DNA from 3 places in the Variovorax sp. GW822-FHT04A09 genome. Region 1 is predicted to be linked to each of the others. Evidence: predicted binding sites of a transcription regulator. Region 1 holds the regulator's gene; each other region holds the start of a gene.

The links. The regulator sigma-54, encoded in region 1, starts transcription at its own class of promoters, with help from an activator protein. The targets are predictions, from matches to a motif close to TGGCANGNAANCTGCTTT.
Region 2: the regulator sigma-54 is predicted to act here: its motif matches at 1,791-1,808, upstream of AC1RLW_RS08570 (transglutaminase family protein).
Region 3: the regulator sigma-54 is predicted to act here: its motif matches at 1,559-1,576, upstream of AC1RLW_RS25275 (TorF family putative porin).

The regions. Positions count from the first base shown of each region.
Region 1 is NZ_JBXAMV010000005.1:110,949-115,201, forward strand. Features, by position in the region: gene AC1RLW_RS23925 (phospholipase D family protein) at 1-1,617, opposite strand; gene rpoN (RNA polymerase factor sigma-54) at 1,628-3,217, opposite strand; gene lptB (LPS export ABC transporter ATP-binding protein) at 3,235-4,029, opposite strand; gene lptA (lipopolysaccharide transport periplasmic protein LptA) at 4,026-4,253, opposite strand, start outside.
Region 2 is NZ_JBXAMV010000001.1:1,864,007-1,868,259, forward strand. Features, by position in the region: gene AC1RLW_RS08565 (DNA internalization-related competence protein ComEC/Rec2) at 1-1,760, opposite strand, end outside; gene AC1RLW_RS08570 (transglutaminase family protein) at 1,882-4,253, shown strand, end outside.
Region 3 is NZ_JBXAMV010000005.1:407,756-412,008, reverse strand. Features, by position in the region: gene AC1RLW_RS25280 (YifB family Mg chelatase-like AAA ATPase) at 1-1,402, opposite strand, end outside; gene AC1RLW_RS25275 (TorF family putative porin) at 1,620-2,486, shown strand; gene glnK (P-II family nitrogen regulator) at 2,557-2,895, shown strand; gene AC1RLW_RS25265 (ammonium transporter) at 2,925-4,253, shown strand, end outside.

The DNA of each region.
Region 1 (4,253 bases):
CTACAGCAAGCTCTCGGGCGTGAGCGGCGCCAGCAGCTCGAGCATGGTGCGGTCCCAGAAGCCCGAGTCGGGTTCTTCGTGCAGCACAGTGGTCTTGCCGCCTTCCTCGCTGACCCATTCGATGCGCCGCGAGCCGGTGGCGCCCGCATCGGCGCCTTCGGCAAAGCGCAGCCGGTAGGCGCCCTGCTGCTTGAGCACATCGAGCAGCTTCAGGGTCTGCTGCGCCATCTCGGGGCTGCGGATGAACAGGCCGATCTCGGTGTTGTGAATCTCGGAGCGCGGATCGAAATTCATCGAGCCGACGAAGAGGATGCGCTGGTCGATCACCGCCGACTTGGCGTGCAGCCGGCCCACCGACGTGCCGAACAGGCCGAGGCGCACGCTGCGCCGCGTGCGCGCGGAACTCAGCTCGTGCAGCTCGGCGCCCAGCGCCAGCATGTCGGCGCGGTAGCGGCGGTAGGCGGTGTGCACGAGCGGTTCGTCGGTGGCGGCGAGCGAGTTGGTGACCACGCTGATCTTCACGTTGCGTCCGCGGATCTCACGCATCACCTCCAGCCCCGACGCGCCCGGGATCAGGTAGGGCGAGACCAGCGTCACCTCGCTGCGCGCGCGGCGCATCTGCTCGACCACGTTGTAGCGCACGCTGTCCACGTCGAGCAGCGGCACGCCGCCATACGACGCGGTCTTGCCGATCACGCGGTCGGGTGAATCGGCATAAGCCTCGGCGGTGGTCCAGATCAGGCCGAGCTTGCCGGCGTCGAGGTCGTCGGCCACGGGGCTGTAGCCGAGCAGGTCGTTGGGCGCAGGCCTGGGCGGCGGCGGCGTGGTGTCGGGGCCGGTGGCGGCGTCGAAGCGGCGCTGCAGCTCTTCGCGCGGCAGGTCGGTGTGCACGACCGCGCCGATCGGGCGCACGTGCGGGCTGTTCCAGTACTGGTCGAACAGCACGCCCAGGCGCGGAATCAACGCGCCCGTGACGAAGGTGTCGAGGTCGATGAAGTTCGGGCCGGTGGTGCGGCGGAAGTACTGGTTGCCGATGTTGCGCCCGCCCGCCACCGCCATCGCGCCGTCGGCGATGAAGAGCTTGTTGTGCATGCGGCGGTTGACGCGGCTGAAGTCGAACAGCGACGCGGTGAAGCGCTTGAGCAGGCTGCCGCGCCCGGCCGGGAACGGGTTGAACAGGCGCAGCTCCACGTTCGGCGTGGCGGCCAGCCCGAGCAACAGCTCGTCTTCGCCGGACGTGTACAGGTCGTCCATCAACAGGCGCACGCGCACGCCGCGCTGGGCCGCATCGCGCAGGGTGCGCAGCAGGTAGCGGCCGGTCTCGTCGTTCTCGATCTGGTAGTACTGCACGTCGAGCGTGCGCTGCGCGCGGCGCGCCAGCTGCAGCCGCGTGTCGAAGGCGAAGTCGCCGCCGGGCATCAGGCGAAAGCCGCTGAGGTCGGGGTCGGGCTGCGAGGCCAACGCGATCTTGCCGAGCGCGGTGTCGGCCGAGACGGCGATGGCCTTGGTGGGCGGGCGCGGTGCGTCGTCGGGCAAGGTGGCACAGCCGGCGAACAGCGATGCAGCCACGAGGGCGAAGACCCAATGCCCCCAGCGCGACAGCAGGCGACGGGTCATCGTGGGCTTTCTACAGGGCTTTGCGCAGGTTGGCCGGTGCGATGCGCAAGGCTTCGCGGTACTTGGCGACGGTGCGGCGCGCGCACTCGATGCCCTGCTCCTTCAGCATCTCGGAGATCTGGCTGTCGGACAGCGGCTTCTTGATGCTCTCGGAACTCACGAACTGCTTGATCAGCGCGCGCACCGCGGTGCTCGACGCATTGCCACCGGTCTCGGTGCCCAGCGCCGAGCCGAAGAAGTACTTCAGCTCGACCGTGCCGAAGGGCGTGGCCATGTACTTGGCGGTGGTCACGCGCGAGATGGTCGACTCGTGCAGGCCGAGCTCGTCGGCGATCTCGCGCAGCACCAGCGGGCGCATGGCCAGCTCGCCGTGCACGAAGTAGCTCTTCTGGCGCTCGACGATGGCGTTGCTCACGCGCAGGATGGTGTCGAAGCGCTGCTGGATGTTCTTGATGAACCAGCGCGCCTCCTGCAGCCGCTGCGACAGCGCCTGGCTGCCCTCGCCCTTGTGCGACTTGAGCGCGCCGGCGTAGATGTCGTGCACGCGCAGGCGCGGCATGACTTCGGGGTTGAGCATGACGCGGAACTTCACGTTGGTGCCGCGCCCGGTCTTGGTGACGATCACATCGGGAATGACGATGTTGCGTTCGACGTCGACAAAGCGGCGGCCCGGCTTGGGCTCCAGGCGCGCAATGATCTGCAGCGCCGAGCGCACCAACTCTTCGTTGGTGCGCGTGAGCGTGGCCAGGCGCTTGAAGTCACGCCGCGCGAGCAGCTCCATCGGCTGCTTGCAGATCGCGATGGCGGTCTTGCGGATGAGCGCTTCGGCCTCGGTCTCGTCTTCGCTGGCGAGCGCCTTCAGCTGGATGCTCAGGCATTCGCCGAGGTCGCGCGCGCCGACGCCGGCCGGCTCCAGGCTCTGCAGCAGGCCCAGCGCCACCTGGAAGTGGTGCACGAGGTCGTCGAACTGGTCGTTGTCGTCGCCCGCCAGGCCCGAGGCCAGCGCGGGCAGCGAGTCTTCGAGGTAACCGTCGTCGTTGAGCGATTCGATCAAAAAGCGCAGCGCGGCGCAGTCGTTTTCATTGAGGCGCAGGCTCAGCGCCTGGCGATGCAGGAAGGACTGCAGCGACTCCTGGCTGCGCGCGAGTTCGGTGGCGTCGGCACGCTCGTCGTCGCCCAGGTTGTTCTGGCGTGCGGGCGCATCGCTGCCCCACTCGCTGTCGTCGGGCGCCATGTCGACGGTGCCGTCGCCTTCCCAGTCGGGCTCGCGCTCGGCGATCTCGGCGGCGGGGCCGTCGGTGTCGGGGGTCGAGGTGGTGGTGTCGCTGGACGTGGAGGACGTGCTGGCGGCGGACGGCGTGAACTCGGCCTCGCCCTCGCCCGCGTCGTCGCGCGGCACCGGCGCGTCGGCCGTGTCCAGCCCGAACTCCTCGCGCGCCGCTTCTTCCGCGGTGCGCTCGAGGAACGGGTTCTCGTCCAGCATCTGCTCCACCTCCTGGCTCAGTTCGAGCGTGGAGAGCTGGAGCAGGCGAATGGACTGCTGCAGCTGTGGCGTCAAGGCCAGATGCTGCGAGACGCGAAGGGACAGCCCTTGCTTCATGGAGACCCGACCCTCCCTTACATGCGGAAGTGCTCGCCCAGGTACACCCTGCGTACCTCGGCGTTGTCGACGATCTCCGAGGGTGTGCCTTGTGCCAGCACGTGCCCGTCGCTGATGATGAACGCGTGATCGCAGATGCCCAGCGTCTCACGCACGTTGTGGTCGGTGATGAGCACGCCGATGCCGCGCTCTTTCAGGAAACTGATGATCCGCTGGATCTCGATCACCGCGATCGGGTCGATGCCGGCGAAGGGCTCGTCCAGCAGAATGAAGCGCGGCTGCGTGGCCAGCGCGCGTGCAATTTCAACGCGGCGGCGCTCGCCGCCCGACAGCGCAAGCGCGGGCGAATCGCGCAGGTGGTCCACGCGCAGGTCGGCCAGCAGGTCGGCCAGGCGCTCTTCGGTGTGCTGCTTGGTCAGCGGCATCATGCGGCCGTTGGCGTCGGGCTCGCGCTGCAGCTCGAGCACGGCGCGCACGTTTTCCTCGACCGTGAGCTTGCGGAAGATCGAGGCCTCCTGCGGCAGGTAGCTCAGGCCCATGCGCGCGCGGCGGTGGATGGGCATGTGGGCGATGGGCTCGCCGTCGATGGTGATCTCGCCGGCGTCGGCGCGCACCAGCCCGACGATCATGTAGAACGAGGTGGTCTTGCCCGCGCCGTTGGGGCCGAGCAGTCCGACGACCTCGCCCTTTTGCACATCGAGCGAGACGTCTTTCACGACCGTGCGGCTGCCGTAGCTCTTCTTGAGGCCGCGCGCCACGAGGCGGCTGCCCGGAATGCCGTCGGCGGTCTGGGTTCCTGCGGTTTCGATCACTTGCGCCCTTCCCCTTCGGTGCCGCCCAGCGTGGTGCTCGGGCGCAGCCCGGCGCCGGGCGCGGGGGTGGGTGCCGGGGCCGCAGGCTTCTTGCCGCCGGCCGCGGGTGCGGAGCCGGGCGCCGCCGGGGCCGGCGTGGCCTTCGGCGTGAGGATGGCCTTCACGCGGCCGCCACCGCCCGCCGAGACGCCGGCGTTCGGCGGCACGAGGGAACCGTTGACGGT
Region 2 (4,253 bases), on a different contig from region 1:
AGGCTGTGCGTGGCGGTGCGCACGAGCACCGCGTTGCCCTGCCCGATGTCGGCGGCGAGCAGGTCGAACTCGCCCACGGCGGGCCGCGCTGGCTGCCACAAGAGCACCGGCAACAGCAGCGGCAGCCCGAGCGCCCGCATCGACCACGGCAGGCGCATCGCGAGCAGCACGCCGCCCGCCACGCCACCTGCGGCCAGCCATGGCGGTGGCGCGGCCATCGACAGCGTGGCGAACGGCAGGCCGGCGAGTGCCTGCAGCAGCAGCGCGAACAGCTTCACCGCCCCAGCGGCCACGTCCCACAGCGGCGGCACCGCCACGCCGAGCATCGCCAGCGGCGTGATCACCAGCGTCACCCATGGGATCGCGAGCGCGTTGGCCACCAGCCCGACCGCCGACACCTGCTGGAACAGCAGCAAGCTCAGCGGCGTGAGCGCCAGCGTGATCGTCCATTGCTCGCGAAAGAAGCGGCCCAGGCGCGTGAGCGCGCCCACCCGCCCTTCGCCCGGCACGGCCGTGGCGGAGGCGAACAGCACAGCCACCGCGACGAAGCTGAGCCAGAAGCCGGCCTGCAGCAGCGCCCACGGATCGGCGGCCACCACGACCGCCGCCGTCAGCAGCCAGACGTGCGGCCACGGCCAGCGCCGACCGGTCAGGCGCAGCAGCGCCACGGCCGCGAGCATCCAGACCGTGCGCTGCGAGGGCACGCCCCAACCGCTGAAGAGCGCGTAGAGCGCGGCCAGCAACACGCCGCCGGCGAGCGCGGCCTGTTGCGCGGGCAGCCGCAGCATGAGCCGGCTGCTGCGCCGCCAGAGCGCGCCCACGACATGCGCCGCGAACCACGCGAACAAGGTGATGTGCAGGCCCGAGATCGACATCAGGTGCGCGACGCCGGTGGCGCGGAAGACGTCCCAGTCGGCACGGTCGATGGCGCCCTGGTCGCCGGTGACGAGCGCGGCGATCACGCCGGCCTGCCGCCGGTCGTCCACGCGGGCGAAGACGGCATCGCGCACGGCTTCGCGCGCCCGCTCGATCGGGTGCCGCCACGTCGTGCCCAGCAGGCGCGGCGCGGGGTCGCGCGCCCCGGCGCGCACATGGCCCTGCGCATGCACGCCTTGCTCCCAGGCCCACAGTTCGCTGTCGAAGCCATGCGGATTGAGGTTGCCGTGCAGCGCGCGCAGGCGCACGGTCAGTTGCCAGCGCTGGCCGGCATGCACCTCGCCCACGGTGCGTGCGACGGATGCGCGACGTTCGGCGGGCTGCTCCCACATCCCGCTGTATTCGCCGTACCAGGCGAGCGCGATGCGTGACGGCACCGTCGGTGGCGCAGCATCACGTGAGGCCTCGGCCCACTGCGCCGTCTCCACATCGAAACGGAAGCGCGTTCCGATCTCGCCGGGCTGCGGCATCTGCGAGACCACGCCCGTGAGCCGCAGGTCGCGCCCTTCCAGTTGCGGGTCCAGCGACCCGTTCGCATAGGCCGTCGCGCGCCATCCAGCGAGCCCCGCGCCGGCCATCGCACCGCAGGCCAGCGACAGCATCAGCACGAACAGCCGAGGCCCACGCCACCGCCACAACAGCCATCCGCCACCGAGCCCCGCCAGCAGCAACGCGACGTAGACACCCGCCGCCCACAACAGCGGCTGACGCAGTTGCACCGCCGCGCCGAGCAGCGTACCGCCCAGCGCAACGAAGGCCCCCGCCCCACCCGCGACAGCGTTGGACGCTCGCCGCGACTGCCCTCCCCACACCCCGGAATCCATGATGCAAACCCTCCCCCAACCCACGCTCGATGGCGCGTTAATTGCTTGGCAACTGGGCTAGTATGCGTCTCACCAGAGACATCTTTTCGATGCAACCTCGCTGCACTGCACGCCCCTACGCATGTCCATCCACGCCGCACTCCACCACGTCACCCACTACACATACGACCGCCTGGTGCAGTTGGGCCCGCAAGTCGTGCGACTGCGCCCCGCGCCCCATTGCCGCAGCAATGTGATCTCGTACTCGCTGCGGGTCGAGCCGGCCGAGCACTTCGTCAACTGGATGCAGGACCCGTTCGCCAACTACCAGGCGCGGCTCGTGTTCCCCGAGAAGACGCGCGAGTTCAAGGTCACGGTCGACCTCGTGGTCGAGATGGCGGTCTACAACCCCTTCGACTTCTTCCTGGAGCCGCAGGCCGAGAACTTCCCCTTCAAGTACACGGCCTCGCAGGCCGAAGAGCTGGCGCCCTACCTCGTCACCGAGAAGCCCACGCCGCTGCTGCAGGCCTACCTCGACAGGATCGAGCGCAAGGAACAGCGCACCATCGACTTCCTGGTCGGCATCAACCAGCAGGTGCAAAAGGACGTCAGCTACCTCATCCGCATGGAGCCCGGCGTGCAGACGCCGGAAGAAACGCTGAGCAACGGCAGCGGCTCGTGCCGCGACTCGGGCTGGCTGCTGGTGCAGCTGCTGCGCCATTGCGGCCTGGCCGCGCGCTTCGTGTCGGGCTACCTGATCCAGCTCACGCCCGACGTGAAGGCCCTCGATGGCCCCAGCGGCACCACGGTCGACTTCACCGACCTGCACGCCTGGTGCGAGGTGTTCCTGCCGGGCGCCGGCTGGATCGGCCTGGATGCCACCTCGGGCCTGCTGGCCGGTGAAGGCCACATCCCGCTGGCCTGCACACCCACGCCTTCCAGCGCCGCGCCCATCGAGGGCGGCGTCGACGAGTCCGAGGTCGAGTTCAGCCACGAGATGAAGGTCACGCGCATCTACGAATCGCCGCGCGTCACCAAGCCCTACACCGAAGAACAATGGGCCGAGGTGCTCGCGCTCGGCGACGCGGTCGATGCGCGCCTTGTCGCCGGCGACGTGCGCCTCACGATGGGCGGCGAGCCCACCTACGTCGCCACCAGCGACCGCGACGCGCCTGAATGGAACACCGACGCGCTCGGCCCCACCAAGCGCGGCTATGCCACCGAGCTCGTGCACAAGCTGCGCGCCGAGTACGGCCAGGGCGGCTTCCTGCATTTCGGCCAGGGCAAGTGGTACCCGGGCGAGCAACTGCCGCGCTGGGCGCTGTCGATCTTCTGGCGCGCCGACGGCCAGACGCTGTGGCACGACCCCGAGCTGTTCGCCGACGAACGCTTTCCCACGCACTACACGAGCGAGGACGCGCGCCGCTTCACCACCGTGCTGGCGCACAAGCTGGGCCTCACCGAGCGCTACATCCAGCCCGGCTACGAAGACACCTACTACTACCTGTGGCGCGAACGCCGCCTGCCGGTGAACGTCGACCCCTTCGACTCCAAGCTCGACGACGAACTCGAACGCGTGCGCCTGCGCCGCGTGTTCACTCAGAAGCTCGACGCGGTGATCGGCTACATGCTGCCCATCGAGCCCGGCAACGCCAACGGCGACGCGCCCGCGCTCGCCGGCCCCGGCTGGAAGACCGGCCCCTGGTTCCTGCGCGACGACCGCCTGTTCCTGATCCCGGGCGACTCGCCCATGGGCTACCGCCTGCCGCTCGATTCGCAGCCGTGGGCCAGCAAGGGCGACTACCCGTATCTCATCGAGCGCGACCCGACCGCGCCGCGCGCCGCGTTGCCCAGCGCATCCGACTACCGCGCACGCTATGCCACCGCCACCCCGGTGGCCGGCGCCGACCTGGGCGAGGTGCCCTACACCTTCGGCACGCCGCCCGTGGTGGCCGCGTCGCTGCGCATGCAAAGCCCCGGCGATGCGGCGAAGGGCGATGCAGCAGCTGCTGCGGATGCCGCCACACCCGCCACGCGCCAGCCGCTGCGCGGCGAATCGGCCCACTGGGTCACGCGCACCGCGCTGTGCGTCGAGGTGCGCGACCCGCGCCGCGCCAACGGCCCCGCGGCCGAGAAGAAAGGCAGCGCCTCGGGTGTGCTCTACGTCTTCATGCCGCCACTGGCGCGCCTGGAGGACTACCTCGACCTCGTCGCCGCCGTCGAAGCCACCGCGCAACAACTGGGCGTGCGCATCGTGATGGAAGGCTATCCGCCGCCGCGCGATCCGCGCCTGAAGATGCTGGCCGTGACACCCGACCCGGGCGTGATCGAAGTCAACATCCACCCGGCCCACAACTGGAAGGAACTCGTCGACCACACCGAGTTCCTCTACAACGCCGCGTTCGAGACGCGCCTGTCGGCCGAGAAGTTCATGACCGACGGCCGCCACACCGGCACCGGCGGCGGCAACCACTTCGTGATGGGCGGCGCCACGCCCGCCGACAGCCCCTTCCT
Region 3 (4,253 bases), 300 kb from region 1:
AGCCCAGCCGCGCGGCCGCCTGCTGCAGCAGCTGGCGCGCGGGGCCGTCGAGCACGGCGTGCGTGTCGATCGCACGCCCCTGCAACGCCTGGTTCGCGTGGCCCTGGCGTTGCAGCGCGCGGTCGCGTGCGCCCACCACGCGCGCGCGGATGCTGTCGGTCGATTCGCCCGCCGGCGCATCGAGCAGCTGCGGCGCCGACACGGCCGCCACCTCGATGTGCAGGTCGATGCGGTCCAGCAGCGGGCCGCTGAGCTTGCCCTGGTAGCGCGCGACGCGCTCGGGCGTGCAGCGGCAGGGCTTGAGCGTGGAGCCGAGGTAGCCGCAGGGGCAGGGGTTCATCGCGGCGATGAGCTGGAAGCGCGCCGGAAACTCTGCGCGACGGGCGGCGCGGGTGATCGTGATGGTGCCGGTCTCCAGCGGCTCGCGCAGGGCTTCGAGCGCGGCGCGCGTGAACTCGGGGAATTCATCCAAAAACAGAACGCCGTGGTGCGCGCGCGAGATCTCGCCCGGCCGGGGCGGCGAGCCGCCGCCCACCAGCGCCACCGCGCTCGCCGTGTGGTGCGGCGTGGCCGTCGGCCGGCTCATCCAGCGCTCGGGCGCCAGCCGGCCGTCGAGGCTGGCGATGGCCGCGCTCTCCAGCGCTTCGTCCACGTTCATCGGCGGCAGCAGGCCGGCGAAGCGGTGTGCCAGCATCGACTTGCCCGAGCCCGGCTCGCCCACCATGAGCAGGCTGTGGCCGCCGGCCGCGGCGATCTCGAGGGCGCGCTTGGCGCCGGTGTGGCCCTTGACGTCGGCCAGGTCGGCATAGCGCGGGGCGCCGTCGCCGGGCGCGGCGCGCACGTGGGTCCAGCCGTCGTCGCTCGCATCGACCGGACCGCCGCCGCTGGCGGCGAACTGGCGCACCACGTCGAGCAGGTGCCGGGCCCCGTACACCTGCGCACCGGGCACCAGCGCGGCCTCCTGGGCGCTGTCCAGGGGCAGCACCAGCCGCACGGCCGTGCCCTGGGTGTAGGTGGCCACGGCCATCGCGAGCGCGCCGCGCACGGGGCGCAGTTCGCCCGACAGCGACAGCTCGCCGGCGAACTCATGGCCGGCCAGCCGCGCGTTCTCGATCTGCCCACTGGCCGCGAGGATGCCCAGGGCAATGGGCAGGTCGAAGCGGCCCGAGTCCTTCGGCAGGTCGGCGGGCGCCAGATTGACCACGATCTTCTTGTTGGTCGGAAATTCGAGCCCGGCGTTCTGGATCGCCGAGCGCACGCGTTCGCGTGCTTCCTTGACCTCGGTCTCGGCCAGCCCGACCAGCGTGAAGCTCGGCAGGCCGTTCGCCAGATGCACCTCGACCGTGACGGCGGCGGCCTCCAGGCCGAGCAAGGCGCGGCTTTGCACCAAAGACAGACTCATTTTTCTCCCTCTCCCCAAGTTGGTGCGCCTGCGACGTGCAAGCCCAGGACCGTGCAGCGTGCAAGCGTGTGCAACTGCCGGAAACAGGGCTTGTAACGATTTGGCGCTCATCGCCGGACACCTGCGCCCTCTGGCCGGGGCGGTATTCGTGCAGTTTGGCACGCTCCCTGCTTTGAGGGTGCTCAGGTCCAACAACACACTTGCGAGGAGTTCCCTGATGACGCACCGTACCGCCGCCCAGGCGTTGATCGTTCTGGCCACTGCACTGACCGCCTCGGGCGCCGCCATGGCCCAGGCCGCCGACGCCGCCGCACCGGCGCCCGCGCCCCTGCTCACGGGCAATGTCTCGCTGACCACGAACTACAAGTTCCGCGGCCAGGACCAGGACATGATCGGCAAGAACGACTACGCCAAGACCAAGGGTTTCAAGCCCGCCATCCAGGGCGGCTTCGACTACGCCTTCGGCGACAGCGGCTTCTACATCGGCAACTGGAACTCCAGCGTCAACTGGCTCAAGGGCAACAGCATCGAGAGCGACCTGTACGGCGGCTACAAGTTCAAGGCCGGCCCGGTCGACATGGACGTGGGCGCGCTCACCTACATCTACCCGGGCAACTCGGTGGGCAACACCACCGAGCTGTACGTGGGCGCCACCTACGCCAACGACAGCTTCGGCTCGTTCACGGCCAAGTACTCGCACACGGTGTCCAAGGACTACTTCGGCTACGCCGGCGCCAAGACGGGCTCGGGCCTGAAGGGCCGCAACACCGGTTACCTGAACCTGGCCTACAGCAAGGAGATCGTGCCCAAGGTCACGCTCAAGGCCGCCGTCGGCTTCACCAACATGTCCAGCGACATCCGCAGCCTGGGCTACAAGAGCTACGTGGACTACAACATCGGCGCCACCTACGACTTCGGCAGCGGCCTGACGCTCACCGGCTCGGTGCAGGGCGCCAACAAGAAGTCCAACTACCAGGTCGTGGCCTACCCGGGCATCGAGATCCCCGACTTCGGCACCTTCGGCACCACCTACTACTCGCCCAACAAGGCACGCTTCATCCTCACGCTGACGAAGACGCTGTAATCGACACAACAACCAGGCGCGGCCCACGTTGCCGCGCCGCCTTTCATCCATCCAGAAGGAGCAACTCATCATGAAGCTGGTCACAGCCATCATCAAACCGTTCAAGCTCGACGAGGTGCGCGAAGCGCTCTCGGCCATCGGCGTGCAGGGCATCACCGTCACGGAAGTGAAGGGCTTCGGTCGCCAGAAGGGCCACACCGAGCTGTACCGCGGCGCCGAGTACGTGGTCGACTTCCTGCCCAAGGTGAAGATCGAGGCGGCCATCTCCGACGAGCTGGTCGACCGCGTGATCGAGGCCGTGGAAGGCGCCGCGCGCACCGGGAAGATCGGCGACGGCAAGATCTTTGTCTACAACCTCGAGCAGGTCGTGCGCATCCGCACCGGCGAAACGGGCCGCGAAGCCCTCTGATCGAGTCCTGGCCCGAAAGAACAACGACTATGAAAAAACTTCTTGTCTCTCTTGCGCTCGGCTTGAGCGTCTTCGTCGCCGGTACTTCGGCGCTGGCCCAGGCACCCGCCGCCACCCCTGAGGCACCGGCTGCATCGGCACCTGCCGCTGCTGCGCCCGCGCCTGCAGCAGCTGCAGCACCCGCGGCCGCCGAGGCCGCGCCCGCCGCACCGGCCGCCGCCCCCGCGCCCAAGGTCGACTCCGGCGACACCGCCTGGATGCTCACCTCGACCCTGCTCGTGATCCTGATGACCATCCCCGGCCTGGCGCTGTTCTACGGCGGCCTGGGCCGCTCCAAGAACATGCTGTCGGTGCTGATGCAGGTCTTCGTGATCTTCTCGCTCATCAGCCTGCTGTGGGCCATCTACGGCTACAGCCTGGCCTTCACGGGCGACGGCAACTTCTTCGGAAGCTTCGACAAGATCTTCATGAAGGGCATCACGCAGGAGACCTTCGGCGCGCTGACCACGATCCCCGAATACGTGTTCTTCGCCTTCCAGGGCACCTTCGCGGCCATCACCGTGGCGCTGATCGTCGGCGCCTTCGCGGAACGCGCCAAGTTCTCGGCCGTGCTGCTGTTCTCGGTGATCTGGTTCACCTTCAGCTACGTGCCCATGGCCCACATCGTGTGGGGCGGCGGCCTGCTGGGCAAGGACGGCGCGCTGGACTTCGCCGGCGGCACCGTGGTGCACATCAACGCCGGTATCGCCGGCCTGGTCGGTGCCTACATGGTCGGCAAGCGCGTGGGCTACGGCAAGGAAGCCTTCACGCCGCACTCGCTCACGCTCACCATGGTCGGCGCCTCGCTGCTGTGGGTCGGCTGGTTCGGCTTCAACGCCGGCTCGGCAGGTGCGGCCAACGCCGCCGCCGGCCTGGCTTTTGTGAACACGGTGCTCGCCACCGCCGCCGCGGCCCTCTCGTGGATCCTGGGTGAGAGCCTGCACAAGGGCAAGGCCTCGATGCTGGGCGCCGCATCCGGTGCTGTCGCCGGCCTCGTGGCCGTCACGCCCGCCGCAGGTTTCGTCGGCCCGATGGGCTCGATCGTGATGGGCCTGCTGGCCGGCCTGGTTTGCCTGTGGGGCGTGGGCGGTCTCAAGCGCATGCTCGGCGCGGACGACGCGTTCGACGTGTTCGGCGTGCACGGCGTGGGCGGCATCCTGGGTGCCATCCTGACCGGCGTGTTCGCTGCCAAGGGCCTGGGCGGCACCGGCGGCCTGACCCCCGACACCTTCTCGATGGGCGCGCAGGTCTGGATCCAGGTCAAGAGCGTGCTGTTCACCATCGTGTGGTCCGGCGTGGTTGCGTTCATCGCCTACAAG